4 regions of the Geobacillus stearothermophilus ATCC 12980 genome follow, and region 1 is predicted to be linked to each of the others. Evidence: riboswitches for the same ligand, from Rfam matches in the RefSeq annotation. Region 1 holds a riboswitch; each other region holds the start of a gene.
What was found. A riboswitch is a leader RNA that binds a small molecule or an ion and turns the genes downstream of it on or off. The one in region 1 is predicted to bind S-adenosylmethionine.

Region 1 (3,677 bases):
CGGCTTGCCTGGCCACCGCCAAGTCGGTGATCGAATCGCCGATGACGACGTGATACCCGTCCGGGCGGGCAAGCCTGCGCAATAGCGACGGCTTGCAGCAGCCGCAGCCGTTTTGGCACCGGCTGTCACATGCATGCGGCCATGTGATGCGGATCGTCTCACCGCTGAAATCGGAGCCGTTGCAAAAAATCCGCTCCGGTTCAATGAGCCCTTCAAGCAGCGGATAGACGAAAAAGTCGATGCCGCCGCTCACGATATAGAGCGGGATGCTTTGCTCTTTTGTCCATGCGACAAACTCGCGGAACCCTTCGCGCAAGCGGGCGGTGCTAAGCAAAAAGTCAACAATCTCCCCTTTCAGCGCTGACGGAAGAAGCGAAAACATTTTTCCGACGCCTTCCTGAACGGAGATGCGCTGGGCGAGAATGTCGTCCTTTAGTGCCTCCCACTCCGGCGGGGCGAACTGTTTCATAATCGCGATGATGTTGTCGTTTTCCGTGATCGTGCCGTCAAAATCGCAAAAAAGAACGAGTTGTTTCGTCATGCTTCCACCTCAATAGCGCCCCAGCGGTCGATCGCCTTTTGCAGCGCCTCGTTGTCTTTCGCCGCTTCACGAAGCGGACGGCCGACCAGCGCTGCGTCGATGGCGGCGCGAAACGCCTTTCCGCCGCCGATCGCCCCGTCCGGGTGGCCGTGGATGCCGCCGCCGGCGTTGACGACGCTGTCAAGGCCAAAATCGCGGACAAGGAGCGGCACCAAGCCCGGATGGATGCCGGCCGATGGCACTGGAAACGCCCGGGCAAACGGCTCTTGTTCATCGGTCAGCGCCCGGGCGATGCCAAGCGCCTGCTCGCGCTCCAAGGCGACGCTGCCGTACGGCGACGGGAACAGAACAAAGTCGGCGCCGGCAAGCCGCAAAAGCTTTCCAAGCAAGAGCGACGGGGCGACGCCGTAAAACTCCGACGGCGTGATCGCGCCGCTGAACGCCGGGTGGGCCATGATCGGAACGGAAATCTCTTCATCTTCCCGCAACCCTTGTAGGACGTCCAATCCATAGGCGAACACGTTGAACAACAGCACATCGGCGCCAAGCTCAGCCGCCCGTTTCGCTTTTTCTTTCAGTTCAAACGTTTTGCCGGTCAAGTTGACGGCATACAGCGTCCGCTTGCCTGTTTGTTCGTACACCTCTTCGAGCGCCGCTTTGCCTTCTGTAATGCGCTTCGCAAATGGCAGACGATCGCTGTCAAACAAAATTTCGTCATCTTTGACCAAGTCAACGCCGCCAAGCGCTTGCTTTTTCAACTCTGATGTCAAATACGCCAAATCGCGGCCAACGATGCCCTTGAAAATGCTCATCAACAGCGGGCGGTCGTACACTCCGACCTTTTCGCGAATGCCGGCGATGCCAAAGCGCGGCCCCGGAAACTGCCGCTTCCATTCTTCCGGAAATTCCAAATCAAGCAACCGCACTTCCCCGTCAAGCGACAGCTTGCCGAACGTCGTCACCAACAATGCTGGCAAATCGGCGCTGAAGTTGACGGTCGGGTAAGCGATTTTGACGATTGCCCGCTTCAACCGCTTGCCGAAATAGGCGTTTACCCGCTCGCTCTCGCCAAGCTCTTCGATCGCAACGACTTCCCCTTTATGCTTGCGAAGCTGGTCTTGCTCTAGCTGCGGCAAGTCGGTCCATGTGCCGACTGTCAAGCCGAGCGCGATTCCTTCCGCTTTTTGGCGAATATCGTGTTCATCATGAAGCAAATACGTCGCAATGACTGCACTCATCGTCCATCCCTCTTTCAATATATGGCGAAATAAAAAAGCCCCTTCCTAAGAAGAGGCGTCATTCATTCATGGCGCTCTTCTTATCTCCCAGCGTTTCCGCTGCAAGAATTAGCACCGTGCTTAGCGTGCGCCAAGCCGGTTGCCGGGCTTCATTGGGCTCGTCCCTCCGCCTGCTCTTGATAAGAAAGCCTGCTCGTTTATGCACTTGTCAAACGATTGGCAAATTTACTTTGAATTATGACAGCCTTTGCCGCCGTTGTCAATTATTTTTTTAAAATAGCCTGGTCAACGTTGTCCCGTCAACGGTTCATTGCCGCTCTTTTTTTCAAAACAATCCGAGCCGGCCGATCCGCTCCGCCGCTTCGCGAAGCCGCGCTTCATCGGTCAACAATCCAACGCGCACATACCCTTCGCCGTGTTTTCCAAAACCGATGCCTGGGGCGACGGCGACGTGCGCCCGCTCAAGCAACAGATCGGCAAATTCGGCGGATGATGCGCCTTTTGGCAACGGAAGCCAGGCGAAAAATGATCCAGACGGCGCCGGCGCTTCCCATCCGATCGTCGCGCGCAAAGCATGAATAAACGTATTGCGGCGCGCCTCGTACAAGGCAACGAGCTCCGCGACGCAGTCTTGCGGGCCGAGGAGCGCAGCTGCCGCCGCTTCTTGGACGGCGCCGAACAAGCTGACGTACAAATGATCTTGCAACAACTCAATGGCACGGATGATCCGCTCATTGCCGACAGCGAACGCCACGCGCCAGCCGGCCATATTGTACGTTTTCGAGAACGTGTAGATTTCAACGCCAATGTCTTTCGCCCCGTCCACTTCTAGAAAGCTGACCGGCTTTTGGCCGTCAAAGCCGACCGCGCCATAGGCAAAATCATGCACAACGGCTATGCCGTACTTTTCCGCAAATGCCACCGTTTCAGCAAAAAACTCCTTCGTCGCCGTCGCGCCGGTCGGGTTGTTCGGATAGTTTAAAAACATCAGTTTCGCCCGGTCGGCCGCCGCCCTGGGAATGGCCGAATAATCCGGCAGAAACTCATTCTCCGCGACAAGCGGCATCATTTCCATCCGCGCGCGGGCGAGCGCGATTCCCGACCAATAGTCCGGATAACCCGGGTCCGGGACGAGCACGACATCGCCCGGGTTGACGAGGCAAAGCGGCAGCTCGACAAGCCCGGCTTTGCCGCCGAACAAGATGGCGACCTCGCGGGCCGGGTCGATCGTCACCCCGTACTCGCGCGCGTAAAACGCCGCTACGGCTTTTTTCAAAAACGAGTAGCCTTGAAACGGCGAATATTTATGGTATTTCGGATTGGCCGCCGCCCGCTGCATCGCCTCGACGATATGCTTTGGCGTCGGCTGATCCGGATTGCCCTGCCCTAAGTTGATCACATCATAACCCGCCTTGATCTTCGCACCGACTTTCGCCACGAGCGAGGCGAAAAACTGCTTCGGCAGCTGTTCAAGCAGTTCGGAAAAGGGAAATTCGATCGTCATCGTCCACACCTTCTCAAACATTCTTGAAATTCTAGTGCAACATCATATATCGTTAAAAGCAAAATGTAAAGAAAATTTTTTCCGAGGTGAACGCTCATGACGATCCGCATCGCCTGCCTGCAGCTTGACATTGCATTTGGCGATCCAGCAAAAAACGAACAGCAAGCCGAACAGGCCGTGGAATCCGCTGCCAAAGACGGCGCTGACATCATCGTGCTGCCAGAGTTATGGACGACCGGCTACGATTTGACGCGCCTGGATGAAATTGCCGACGAAGGCGCCGAACGGGCGAAGGCGCTCGCTTCCCGATTGGCGCAAACGTACGGCGTCCATTTCGTCGCCGGTTCGGTCGCCAAAAAAACAGCCGCCGGCGTGACAAACACGATGATCGTGG
Region 2 (3,677 bases), 1.2 Mb from region 1:
GGAGCGGAAAATGTTCACAAACGCCGCAATCACGGTATTGACAAACCGGTTTTCCCATAGGTTGCCCTTCGCTGTCAAAAATAGAAGCAAGCCAAGAACGATTCCGAGAACGAAAGTGGCCGCCACCGCCACTCCCGTCATATACAGCGTCTCGACCGTCGCCGCCCACATCGTCTCCCATTGGACGTTCGGCAGGAGGTTAGCGAGCATCGTGAATCACCTCCACCGCCACCTGCTGGCTTTGAATGTAGCCAAGCGCCCGGTCAATTTCATCCGCCGCCCCATTGATGTGCACAAACAGCACCCCATAAGCGCCTTGATGGGTTTGCGAAATTTTCCCTTGCAAAATATTCATATCGACGGCAAATTGCCGCACGACCTGGCTGATGAGCGGCTGGCCGGCCGCCGCGCCGACAAACGTCAGCTGCGCGATCAGCCCGCTCGGGTATTGGCCAAACAAATGGGAAATCGCCTCTTCCGTCTCTTCCGGCTCGACGAGCTGCTTGACGAACCGCTTCGTGATCGGCTGCTGCGGGTTGCGGAACACGTGCAACACGTCGCCTTGCTCAACGATTTTGCCGTTTTCCATCACGGCGACGCGGTCGCAAATTTTGCGGATGACGTGCATTTCATGGGTGATCAGCACGATCGTCAGCCCGAGCCGCTTGTTGATGTCAACGAGCAAGTCCAAAATCGCATCGGTCGTCTGCGGGTCCAACGCCGATGTCGCCTCGTCGCAAAGCAGCACTTTCGGGTTGTTGGCGAGCGCCCGGGCAATGCCGACACGCTGCTTTTGCCCGCCGCTCAACTGCGACGGATACGCCTCTTCCCGCCCCGTGAGCCCGACGAGCTCGATCAATTCATCGACCCGTTTTTGCCGCTCCGCTTTCGGAACACCCGCAATCTCGAGCGGAAACGCAATGTTTTCCCGCACTGTGCGCGACCAAAGCAAGTTGAAATGTTGGAAAATCATCCCGATCTCTTGACGCGCCTTGCGCAGCTCCCGCCCTTTGATGCGCCCCATGTCGCGGCCGGCGACGACCACCCGGCCGCCCGTCGGCTTCTCGAGCCCATTGAGCAAGCGGATGAGCGTACTTTTCCCCGCGCCGCTGTAGCCGATAATGCCGAAAATTTCCCCTTCGCGAATCTCAAGCGACACATTGTCGACGGCCGTGACTGAGCCGTTAGCCGCTTGATAGATCTTTGTCACATGTTCGAGTGTAATCATCGTTTCACCTTCCTCCCCAAGGCGGCGGAGCGCAAAAAGAAAACCTTTCTGCCCGCAGAGAACAGAAAGGTATTGTGCACCATTCCGTCTCTTATCTCTCAAAGCAGGCCGCTTTGTGTGAATTGGCACCTTTTCAGCGCACGCGCTGACGGTTGCCGGGCTTCATTGGGCACATCCCTCCACCTCTCTTGATAAGAGCGCAACAATCGCCTATTCGATTGACTACAACTGTGATTGTATCACCTTGTGTCGAACATTGTCAATAAAAATTTCACCCAACATGCCGATATGGCTTAGCCAAATGGAGGAGCGACTCAAGCAGCAACAGATGACGAAAGCTTCCCGATACATGCACTTCGCGCAGCCGGACGAGCTGCTGCAGCTTCAGCTCGCCGTCTAAAAGCGAGCAAAGTGCTTTTTTGGAGCCGTGCACCGTCAAGACGTTCCGTTCATCAGGTTCCCTTCCGGCAGTAAGCTCCTTGCCGAGCGCCACCATGGCGGTCTCTTCCTCGCTTTCAAAGCGAACATACAGCTGCTCATCCGGCAAAATCGGCAACAAATGGCGCAACGTTTGCATCCGTTCCATAAACTGTCCTACCAACTCGCACATTTCCATTGAGCATCCTCCCCCCATCTCCTTTGTCCTTTTATTTCCATGCCGAAGGGGGAGAATCCTTTACAAAAATCTCGACAGCCGCCGTGGCGAACCAACGCCGTTTTTGTCATTTCCCATGAAATGTGTCAAACGGCGTCAAAAAATGGCGGATCGTCAACGCGGCAAACGGGCGCGGATTGCTTCGTACAAATAAGGGACCGAATGGAACGCATACCATTTGCCGATGATCTCTCCGCCGGCGAAAAGAAGCAAGCACGGAACGCTTTCAATTTTCCACGCCGCCGCCTGCTCGGGGATGTAGTTGATGTCCGTTTCGCAAAACGGTATGTCCGGAAACAATTGTTCTAGGACAACAAGCATGCGCCTCGCCAACTGGCACGTGCCGCACAGTGGGGTATACAACGAAAGAGCGAGAAGCGGCTCCCCTTCCACCATTCGCTTAATATCGTTTCGACCGATTGTGTTCACTCGCCTCTTCCTCTCATGAACGATTCGATACGGACGTCAAAATGGGCGCGCAGCAGCACATGCGCCAAATGCCAGATCGGGGCGGCGGCCACTTCGCGATACGCCCGGTCAATGTAAATATGCCCTGCTTCCGGAAACACCCGGCGGAACTGCCGGCGCAATTTTTCCCCCGCCTCGTCGGCATCGGCGAGCACGTACACATCCCGCCCTTCGAGTTCATCGGCCAGCTCCTCAAGGCGCGCATCGCTGATCGTGCCGTTCGTGCAAATGATGACAACCGGCTCGTTCAGCACGGCCGCCACTTTTTCCTTATCTGACCGCCCTTCCACAATAATCACTTTTTCCACCTGTCGCATGTCCGACCCACCTAACGTGAATGAGGATACAATATTGTATGGCAACAGAAAAGCAACGGCCATCCGCCGTTGCCTCCTAACACCAGCCCGCCTCCCCGTCGCAGTCGACATATTTTTGATCCGGTTCAACGGTAGCGGTGACCCATTTTCAAATTTTCCCATTTGTTCGCTTTATCCGTTTTTCCACGCTACAGCCGCAGGAAGCGGAAGGCGGCCGATGAGCTCGCCTCCCTCGTACAGTTCGATCGTGCGGCCGTTCCATTTGCCGGTGACCCGGTCCGTGACATCCAGTTGCTTCGTTTGCAACACCATCACGAGCACCCCTTTTTCATCACATTCCGGTATGTATAGGGGGCCCGGTTCGAAGCGAACTTTGCAGGAACGTTTATCCTTCGTTGATCATCGCTTCGTATTGTTCGGCCGTCAACAAGTTGTCCACTTCACTTAAGTCTTTCGGCTCAATAACGATCATCCATGCTTTTTCATACGGTGATTCGTTCACATATTCCGGATTGTCGTTCAACGCTTCGTTCACTTCGACGACCGTGCCGCTGATCGGCGCATACAATTCCGAGACGGTTTTCACCGACTCAACGCTGCCGAACGGCTCGTTCGCTGTCAGTTCCGCGCCGACTTCCGGCAGCTCGACAAACACGATGTCGCCCAGCTCCGATTGGGCGAAATCGGTGATGCCGATGCGCACTTTATCCCCTTCGACGCGCACCCACTCATGCTCTTTCGAATAACGGAGTTCTTTCGGCGTGTTCATTAAATCCCTCCAGTGCGGCAAGTTGTGTTCTTTTTCATCATAACCGATTTTTCGCCAAAACTCACTGAATTCATTTCATTTCGGCCAAATTTTTTATGTTTCCGTCGAAACGCGCCCGGCAAAACACGATTCGTAGTCTTGTTCGCGGAATCCGACCACGACCCGCTCGCCGTCCGTTAAAATCGGCCGCTTGACGAGCATGCCGTCCGAGGCGAGCCACGTGAGCATCTCGTCTTCCGA
Region 3 (3,677 bases), 400 kb from region 1:
TCGGATAATAGTTTTCCAGCAGCACTTGATAGCTTTCCATCCGGATGTCGGCCGGAATATCGTCCGCTTTCGTTTCGCCGACGAGCGGGTTTAAAAACAAGCCGTCCACGATTTCAAGCGCGCATTTTTGAATGTATTCATGGGCGCGGTGAACCGGGTTGCGTGTTTGGAAGCCGACGACGGTATTCCAGCCGAGTTCGGCAAATCGTTTCCGCGTTTCGGCCGGATCGAAATAAAACGGAGCAAACTGGCCTTTGTCGGTCCGTTTGACGAGCGTAACCGCTCCGCCGACGTACACATCTGGTTTTTCAAACAGCTTGCGCACGCCCGGGTGAGCGAGTTCATCGGTTTTATAGACGAGCTTGGCTTCTTTCGTTTTATCCGGGCGGTAAATATCGGCGATTTCAATGACGCCGTAGACGTCGCCGCCATAAACGAGTTTCGCTTTGTCGCCGACAGTGAGTTCACTCGCTTTTTCTTCCGTCACCGCCAGCGTGATCGGAATGCTCCAGACAGTGCCATCAGCGAGGCGCATCGTTTCTACGACCGCATCGTAATCGGCTTTCGTTAAAAACCCGGTGAGCGGGCTGTAGGCGCCTGTGCCGATCAGCTCAAGGTCGCTTAGTTCGGCTTTGGACAGCTCGATCGTTTTCGTTGCTTCATCGATTGGGTAATCCGGATTCCAACGGTTGATCAATGTGCCGCCATGCGGAATGCTCAAACTCATGTTCATAACCTCCTAGATTGATAGATGTTCATTAAATGCCGCCGCCATGTTCATGAAGCGAACGCTCTTCTTCGGCGACTGTTTTTTTTAAGCTGATGACGCCAAGCGTCGCCAGGCAGACGCTGAAGATGGCAATCACCGTGTAAACATCGCTGTCAAGCAACAGTTTCACAAGGCTGTACGAAATGACAAGGGAAAATATTGGCGAAACAAACCACACTTTCAACAGTTGCACGACAATCCGCTTTTGCCAAATCGACATCCCGCTTTTCGCCGTGCCGATGCCGATGATCGCCGATGTCGTAATCTGCGTAAGCGGAACAGGCAAACCAAACAGCGACGAAATGATGACGAGCACGGCTCCCGTGCCGGAAATGGCGATTCCTTCAAACGGGGAGAAGTTTGTAATTTTCTTTCCGTTTGTTTCTAACACGCGATGCCCAAGCAACAGGGCGCCGGCAGCGACAAACAAGCCGCCGAAGATAGTTGCCGGCCCGACCGCCATCAGCCCGGCGCCGACGAGCGGCCCGACGGCATTGGCCACATTGTTCATGCCGGCGGAAAACGCCTCGAGAAAGCCCGTGACAACGAGCAAGGCCATGAATGTTTTTTGCCAGCGCCCTTGTTCAAGCTGCGGATATTTTCGCTTGAGCGTCAAAAACCATTTGCCGACAGCCAGCGTAAACGAAAAGGCGACGATCGGGATCACGATCCATACCGACACGATAAACAGCAGCTTATGAAAGTACAACGCCTGATAGGCGATGCCAACGCCGACGACTGATCCAACGGTGATCTCGCTCGTCGAGAGCGGAATGCCCATGATGTTCGCCGCAAAAAGTGAAATGGCCGCCGCCGTTAAAATGATGACGACGATTTTGACGGTGAGGATCGAAGACGGAATAATGCCCGACCCGATCGTTTTCACTACTTCTCCGCCGCCAAGGCTGCCGAGAAACACGCCGATGCCGCAAAGAAGGAGGGCCATCGACTTTTTCGGAATGGCGCCCGACCCGTACGCGACGCCCATCGAGGCGGCCGCGCCGCTCGCCCCGATGTTCATGGCGAAGAAAAAGGACACAATAAAGGCAATGGCAAGGAGCATATCGTTGTTCTCCCCTTATGTGAGATGGAGCCCGCACTCCGTTTTCCCCTGGCCGGCCCAGCGCCCGGAGCGCAAATCGTTCGGATCCGATGCCGGCGCTGTGCAAGGGGCGCAGCCGATGCTCGGGTAGCCCCGGTCATGGAGCACGTTGTACGGAAGACCTTGTTTATATACGTAATTCCAAACGTCTTTCCACGTCCAATGAATGAGCGGGCACACTTTAATGGAGCGGAATTTGTCGTCTTTATTGATGTACTCGACATGGCGCCGCGTCGGCGACTGTTCGCGGCGCAAGCCGGAAATCCAGGCGGTGACGCCGGTCAAGACTTCCCGCAGCGGAATGACTTTGCGCAACTCACAGCATTTGTTCGGATCGCGTTTCCATAGTTCATCGCCGAACTGTGCAGCCTGCTCCTCCAGCGTCAAGTGCGGCTGTTTCATCACGATGCGGAGCGACGGGTATTTTTCCTGTACGTTCGCGATCGTGTCGTACGTCTCTTGGAAATGCATCCCTGTATCCAAAAAGACGATTTCCGCATCCGGCTTGACTTGGAAAATCAAATCAATGAGCACAATCCCTTCAATGCCAAAACTGCACGCATAGACAATGTCATCGCCGTATTCGCGGTACGCCCAAGCAAGGACAGCCAACGCCCCTTTCGTTTCATCATCGGACGGAAAAGACGGTTTTTCGGCCGTTTCCCATTGGTCATATGTGAGCATCGTTTCCCCCTCCTTAAAAAACAAAGAAAATCAACATAATTAGTCGGATATTCATCCGGCAACGGGCAGCCTGGCGATAAAAACGCCCCTTCCATTTCGGAAAGAGCGGAAGAACGAGGGACGCCTTATCTTCCAAAATGGATCCCATTTTGCTGGAATTAGCACCTTGCCAAACGCGGCAGGTTGCCGGAGTTCATCGGGCCAGTCCCTCCCCCGCTCTTGATAAGCGTATGTAATTTATATTGATTAAATTTTAACACAATTGGCGCTAATGTCAATCCTAGTTTTTCGATAGGAATTTTTTTATATACATAGGCAGCTTCGCGATGCTTCCATCCGGTGACGGAAGGAGAGGATTACCGCTTGCGCAGGCTTCCGAGCTCCTCAACAATGGCCTGTATTTCGCTTGAACTGAACGTTTCACGCTTCATGACCATGTCGTAAATGTCTTTCAGTTCGTCATACCATGCCTCGGAAAAATGGGCCGGCTTAATCGCATCAAAATTGAGCACTTTTAATTTTTTCTTCAGTTGTTCAACGATATATTCGACGTTTTCTGCGGACGGTTTCGATAAATCCATGGTTTCGCTCCTTTCGTGGCAGGTTATCATGTATTGTACCACACCGGCGGTGAAAAAGGGGAGAGGCAATATAGTCCGCGCCAGCGTTAGGTGGTAAAATATAGGTGCATGTGCACGAGCTGCTAGAAAGCAGCTATCAAGCGCTTGGATGAAAAGGGAAAACTAATGCCAAGAAAACGGGATGGAAAGGAGTGGCTGCTTCGATGGTCAAAGTGTTGTTTGTTTGCCTCGGCAACATTTGCCGTTCGCCGATGGCGGAAGCGGTATTCCGTCATTTGGTGAACGAACGGGGGCTTGACGGACAGATTGTCGTTGATTCAGCGGGAACGGGCAGCTGGCATGTCGGGGAGCCGCCGCATGAGGGGACAAGGCGGATTTTGAGTGAAAACGACATTGACTATTCCGGCATCCGCGCCCGGCAAGTCGGGCGCCGCGACTTGGAGGAATTTGATTACATCATCGCCATGGACGCCGCCAATTTGAGCGATTTGCGCCGGCTCGCCGGGCCGAATTCGCCGGCGGTGATCGCCCGGCTGCTTGA
Region 4 (3,677 bases), 1.4 Mb from region 1:
CTCCAATCGTGCAAAAATCCCGGGGGATCGACGACAATCATTTTATGCGTTCGAAAAAACAGCCGGACAGGGAACGGCTCCCTGTCCGGCTGGGTTCTTGTTAAACGAGCGGTCCGCCGAGTTTTTCGATGGACGGATCGATGTGGGCGAATTTTTGGAAGTTGGCGCGGAATTTTTGCGCTAGCTCTTTTGCTTTTTGTTCGTATGCTTGTTTGTCGGCCCATGTGTTTTGCGGCTGCAGGACGTCATCCGGCACGCCCGGGACGCGGGTCGGGATGGCGAGGCCGAAAATCGGATCTTTGACCGTTTCGACGTTGTCGAGCTCCCCTTCGATGGCGGCTTGCACCATCGCCCGGGTGTAGGCGAGCTTCATGCGGCTTCCGACGCCGTACGGCCCCCCTGTCCAGCCGGTGTTGACCAAAAAGACGCGGACGTTGTGTTCGGCGATTTTTTGCCCGAGCATTTCCGCGTACTCAACGGCCGGGCGCGGCAAAAACGGTGCGCCGAAGCACGTTGAGAACGTTGCTTCCGGTTCGGTGACGCCGCGTTCGGTGCCGGCGAGCTTGCTTGTGTAGCCGCTTAAGAAATGGTACATCGCCTGTTCGCGCGTCAGCTTGCTGATCGGCGGCAGGACGCCGAACGCATCGGCTGTCAAAAACACGATCGTGGACGGATGGCCGGCGACGCTCGGGTCGATGATGTTTTGGATCGCCTGAAGCGGGTAGGCGGCGCGTGTGTTTTCCGTCAGCGTGCCGTCGTCGTAATTCGGCACCCGCGTCGCGTCATCGAGAACGACGTTTTCGAGCACCGCGCCGAAGCCGATGGCGTCAAAAATTTGCGGCTCTTTCTCGCGCGATAGCTTGATGCATTTCGCATAGCAGCCGCCTTCGATGTTGAAAATGCCGCGGCTTGACCAACCGTGTTCGTCATCGCCGATCAAGCGGCGGTTCGGGTCGGTCGAGAGCGTCGTTTTTCCCGTTCCCGACAAGCCGAAAAAGAGGGCGACGTCGCCTTCCTGCCCGACGTTGGCCGAGCAGTGCATCGGCAGGATGCCTTGTTCCGGCAGCACATAGTTCATGACCGAGAAAATCGATTTTTTCATTTCGCCGGCATACTCGGTGCCGCCGATCAACACGGTGCGCCGTTCAAACGAGATGATGATGAACGCTTCCGAGCGCGTCCCGTCCACCTTCGGGTCGGCTTTAAAGTTCGGCGCGCAAATGACGGTGAATTGCGGCTCGTGCGCGGCGAGCTCCTCGGCGCTCGGGCGGATGAACAGCTGATGGACGAACAAGTTGTGCCAGGCGAATTCGTTGACGACTTGAATCGGCAGCCGGTATTTCGGATCGGCGCCGGCAAAGCCTTTAAAGACGAACAGTTCATCTTGTTTCATTAAATAATCGAGCACTTTGTCGTACAGTTTATCAAACGTCTCCGGAGACATCGGCTGGTTGACCGCGCCCCAGTCGATCGTTTGCTTCGTTGACGGTTCTTCGACGATGTATTTGTCTTTCGGCGACCGCCCTGTGTACTTGCCGGTTGTCACCGCGACGGCTCCGGTGTGGGTCAGCCGTCCTTCGTTCCGTTGCAGGACTTTCTCGACGAGCTCGGCGACGGACAATTGGTGATGTACGTACGGTTTTTGTAGCAATAAATCAAGCTTATTCGTCATGTTTGCGATCCCCATATTCAAAACCCGCCTTCTTTTTGTAATCACTCTTGAAAATAGTATAACACATTTTTATTAATAGTCCATACTAATTGTGTGGGTTTTTCAAACTTTATTTTGCCCAATGTGTCGATTTCCTTGAGGAAAGAATTTTCGCGGCTGGAAATGATAAAAAATGAATTTTGATAGTTGACTTTGCCGATTCCGTTGCGATAAGATAAGTCATTGAACGGATACTCTTATCCCGAGCCGGTGGAGGGACAGGCCCGATGAAGCCCAGCAACCGTCACAACTGGACATGTGTGAAATGGTGCTAACCTGTGGCAAGGCGCAGTCCTTGAACGATAAGAGTGAAAGGAAGCAATACGATTGCCATGACCTTTCCTCAGCCGTTACAGGAAAGGTTTTTTATATTGCGAAGGGAAAAAGGGAAATGAGTTCCGTGTCGCCACATCATGCCAAGAGGAGGAAACAAACCGAATGTCAGCCAAACGCCGCTTGTTTACTTCAGAGTCTGTGACGGAAGGACATCCGGATAAAATTTGCGACCAAATTTCTGACGCCATTTTGGATGCGATTTTGGAAAAAGATCCAAACGCCCGCGTCGCCTGCGAAACGAGCGTCACGACCGGGCTGGTGCTCGTGAGCGGGGAAATCACGACATCAACATACGTGGACATTCCGCGCATCGTCCGCGATACGATCCGGGAGATCGGCTACACGCGCGCCAAATACGGATTTGACGCTGATACGTGCGCGGTGCTGACGTCGATTGACGAACAATCGCCGGACATTGCGATGGGGGTGGATCGGGCGCTCGAGGCGCGCGAAGGTCAGATGACTGATGAGGAAATTGAAGCGATCGGCGCCGGCGACCAAGGATTGATGTTTGGGTTCGCCTGCAATGAGACGGAAGAATTGATGCCGCTGCCGATTTCGCTTGCGCACCGCTTGGCGCGCCGATTGGCGGAAGTGCGTAAAACGGACGTCTTGCCGTACTTGCGGCCGGACGGGAAAACGCAAGTGACGATCGAATACGATGAAAACGGCAAACCGGTGCGCGTCGATACGATCGTCGTTTCCGCGCAGCACCATCCGGAAATTACGCAAGAGCAAATCGAGCGCGACATTAAAGAGCAGGTCATCAAGCCGGTCGTGCCCGCGGAGCTGCTTGATGAGAACACGAACTATTTCATCAACCCGACAGGACGGTTTGTCATCGGCGGTCCGCAAGGGGATGCTGGGTTGACGGGGCGCAAAATCATCGTCGATACGTACGGCGGCTACGCCCGCCACGGCGGTGGCGCGTTCTCGGGCAAAGATCCGACGAAAGTCGACCGCTCGGCAGCGTATGCGGCCCGCTATGTCGCGAAAAACATCGTCGCGGCAGGACTGGCCGACAAATGCGAAGTGCAGCTCGCCTACGCGATCGGCGTCGCCCGTCCGGTATCGATTTCCATTGATACGTTCGGCACCGGCAAAGTGTCGGAAGACATTTTGATTGAGGTCGTGCGCAGCAACTTCGATCTCCGCCCGGCGGGCATCATCAAAATGCTTGACCTGCGCCGCCCGATTTACAAACAGACGGCTGCTTACGGCCATTTTGGGCGTACGGACATCGACTTGCCGTGGGAGCGCACTGATAAAGCGACGACGCTGAGAGAACAAGCGCTGGCGCTGGCGGACAAGTGATGAAAGAAAAAGAGCTGCCTGATCACGGTAGCTCTTTTTTGTCGGCGCACGATGTCCGCTGTTGCTGCAGCGCTTTGTAATACTGCCCTTTCTCGACATATTCGCGGCGGATGCGCTCCATTTCGCGGATATCGTCTTCCGTCAGTTCGCGGACGACTTTCGCCGGTCGGCCGAGGGCGAGCGTGTTGGGTGGAATTTTTTTGCCCGGCGGCACTAAACTGCCGGCGCCGATAAACGCGCCTTCCCCGATTTCCGCGCGGTCCAAAATGATTGAGCCCATGCCGATGAGCGCGTTTTTGCGAACGATGGCGCTGTG

Region 2: linked by a shared signal. The riboswitch ahead of QSJ10_RS13190 (methionine ABC transporter ATP-binding protein) and the one ahead of mtnW (2,3-diketo-5-methylthiopentyl-1-phosphate enolase) in region 1 are both predicted to bind S-adenosylmethionine.
Region 3: linked by a shared signal. The riboswitch ahead of QSJ10_RS02020 (phosphoadenylyl-sulfate reductase) and the one ahead of mtnW (2,3-diketo-5-methylthiopentyl-1-phosphate enolase) in region 1 are both predicted to bind S-adenosylmethionine.
Region 4: linked by a shared signal. The riboswitch ahead of metK (methionine adenosyltransferase) and the one ahead of mtnW (2,3-diketo-5-methylthiopentyl-1-phosphate enolase) in region 1 are both predicted to bind S-adenosylmethionine.

Annotation. Positions count from the first base shown of each region.
Region 1 covers NZ_CP128494.1:783,883-787,559, reverse strand. The annotation lists gene mtnX (2-hydroxy-3-keto-5-methylthiopentenyl-1-phosphate phosphatase) at 1-541, opposite strand, end outside; gene mtnW (2,3-diketo-5-methylthiopentyl-1-phosphate enolase) at 538-1,779, opposite strand; SAM riboswitch class I at 1,857-1,965, opposite strand; gene QSJ10_RS04265 (pyridoxal phosphate-dependent aminotransferase) at 2,105-3,283, opposite strand; gene QSJ10_RS04260 (carbon-nitrogen family hydrolase) at 3,380-3,677, shown strand, end outside.
Region 2 covers NZ_CP128494.1:2,417,322-2,420,998, forward strand. The annotation lists gene QSJ10_RS13185 (methionine ABC transporter permease) at 1-210, opposite strand, end outside; gene QSJ10_RS13190 (methionine ABC transporter ATP-binding protein) at 200-1,228, opposite strand; SAM riboswitch class I at 1,317-1,426, opposite strand; gene QSJ10_RS13195 (hypothetical protein) at 1,500-1,844, opposite strand; gene QSJ10_RS13200 (thioredoxin family protein) at 1,998-2,312, opposite strand; gene QSJ10_RS13205 (ribonuclease M5) at 2,309-2,668, opposite strand; gene QSJ10_RS13210 (DUF2553 family protein) at 2,840-2,980, opposite strand; gene gcvH (glycine cleavage system protein GcvH) at 3,054-3,437, opposite strand; gene QSJ10_RS13220 (arsenate reductase family protein) at 3,531-3,677, opposite strand, start outside.
Region 3 covers NZ_CP128494.1:379,391-383,067, forward strand. The annotation lists gene sat (sulfate adenylyltransferase) at 1-727, opposite strand, end outside; gene cysP (sulfate permease) at 759-1,832, opposite strand; gene QSJ10_RS02020 (phosphoadenylyl-sulfate reductase) at 1,848-2,555, opposite strand; SAM riboswitch class I at 2,678-2,784, opposite strand; gene QSJ10_RS02025 (DUF1128 domain-containing protein) at 2,912-3,136, opposite strand; gene QSJ10_RS02030 (low molecular weight protein-tyrosine-phosphatase) at 3,340-3,677, shown strand, end outside.
Region 4 covers NZ_CP128494.1:2,247,577-2,251,253, reverse strand. The annotation lists gene pckA (phosphoenolpyruvate carboxykinase (ATP)) at 101-1,687, opposite strand; SAM riboswitch class I at 1,906-2,020, shown strand; gene metK (methionine adenosyltransferase) at 2,150-3,361, shown strand; gene QSJ10_RS12130 (gamma carbonic anhydrase) at 3,384-3,677, opposite strand, start outside.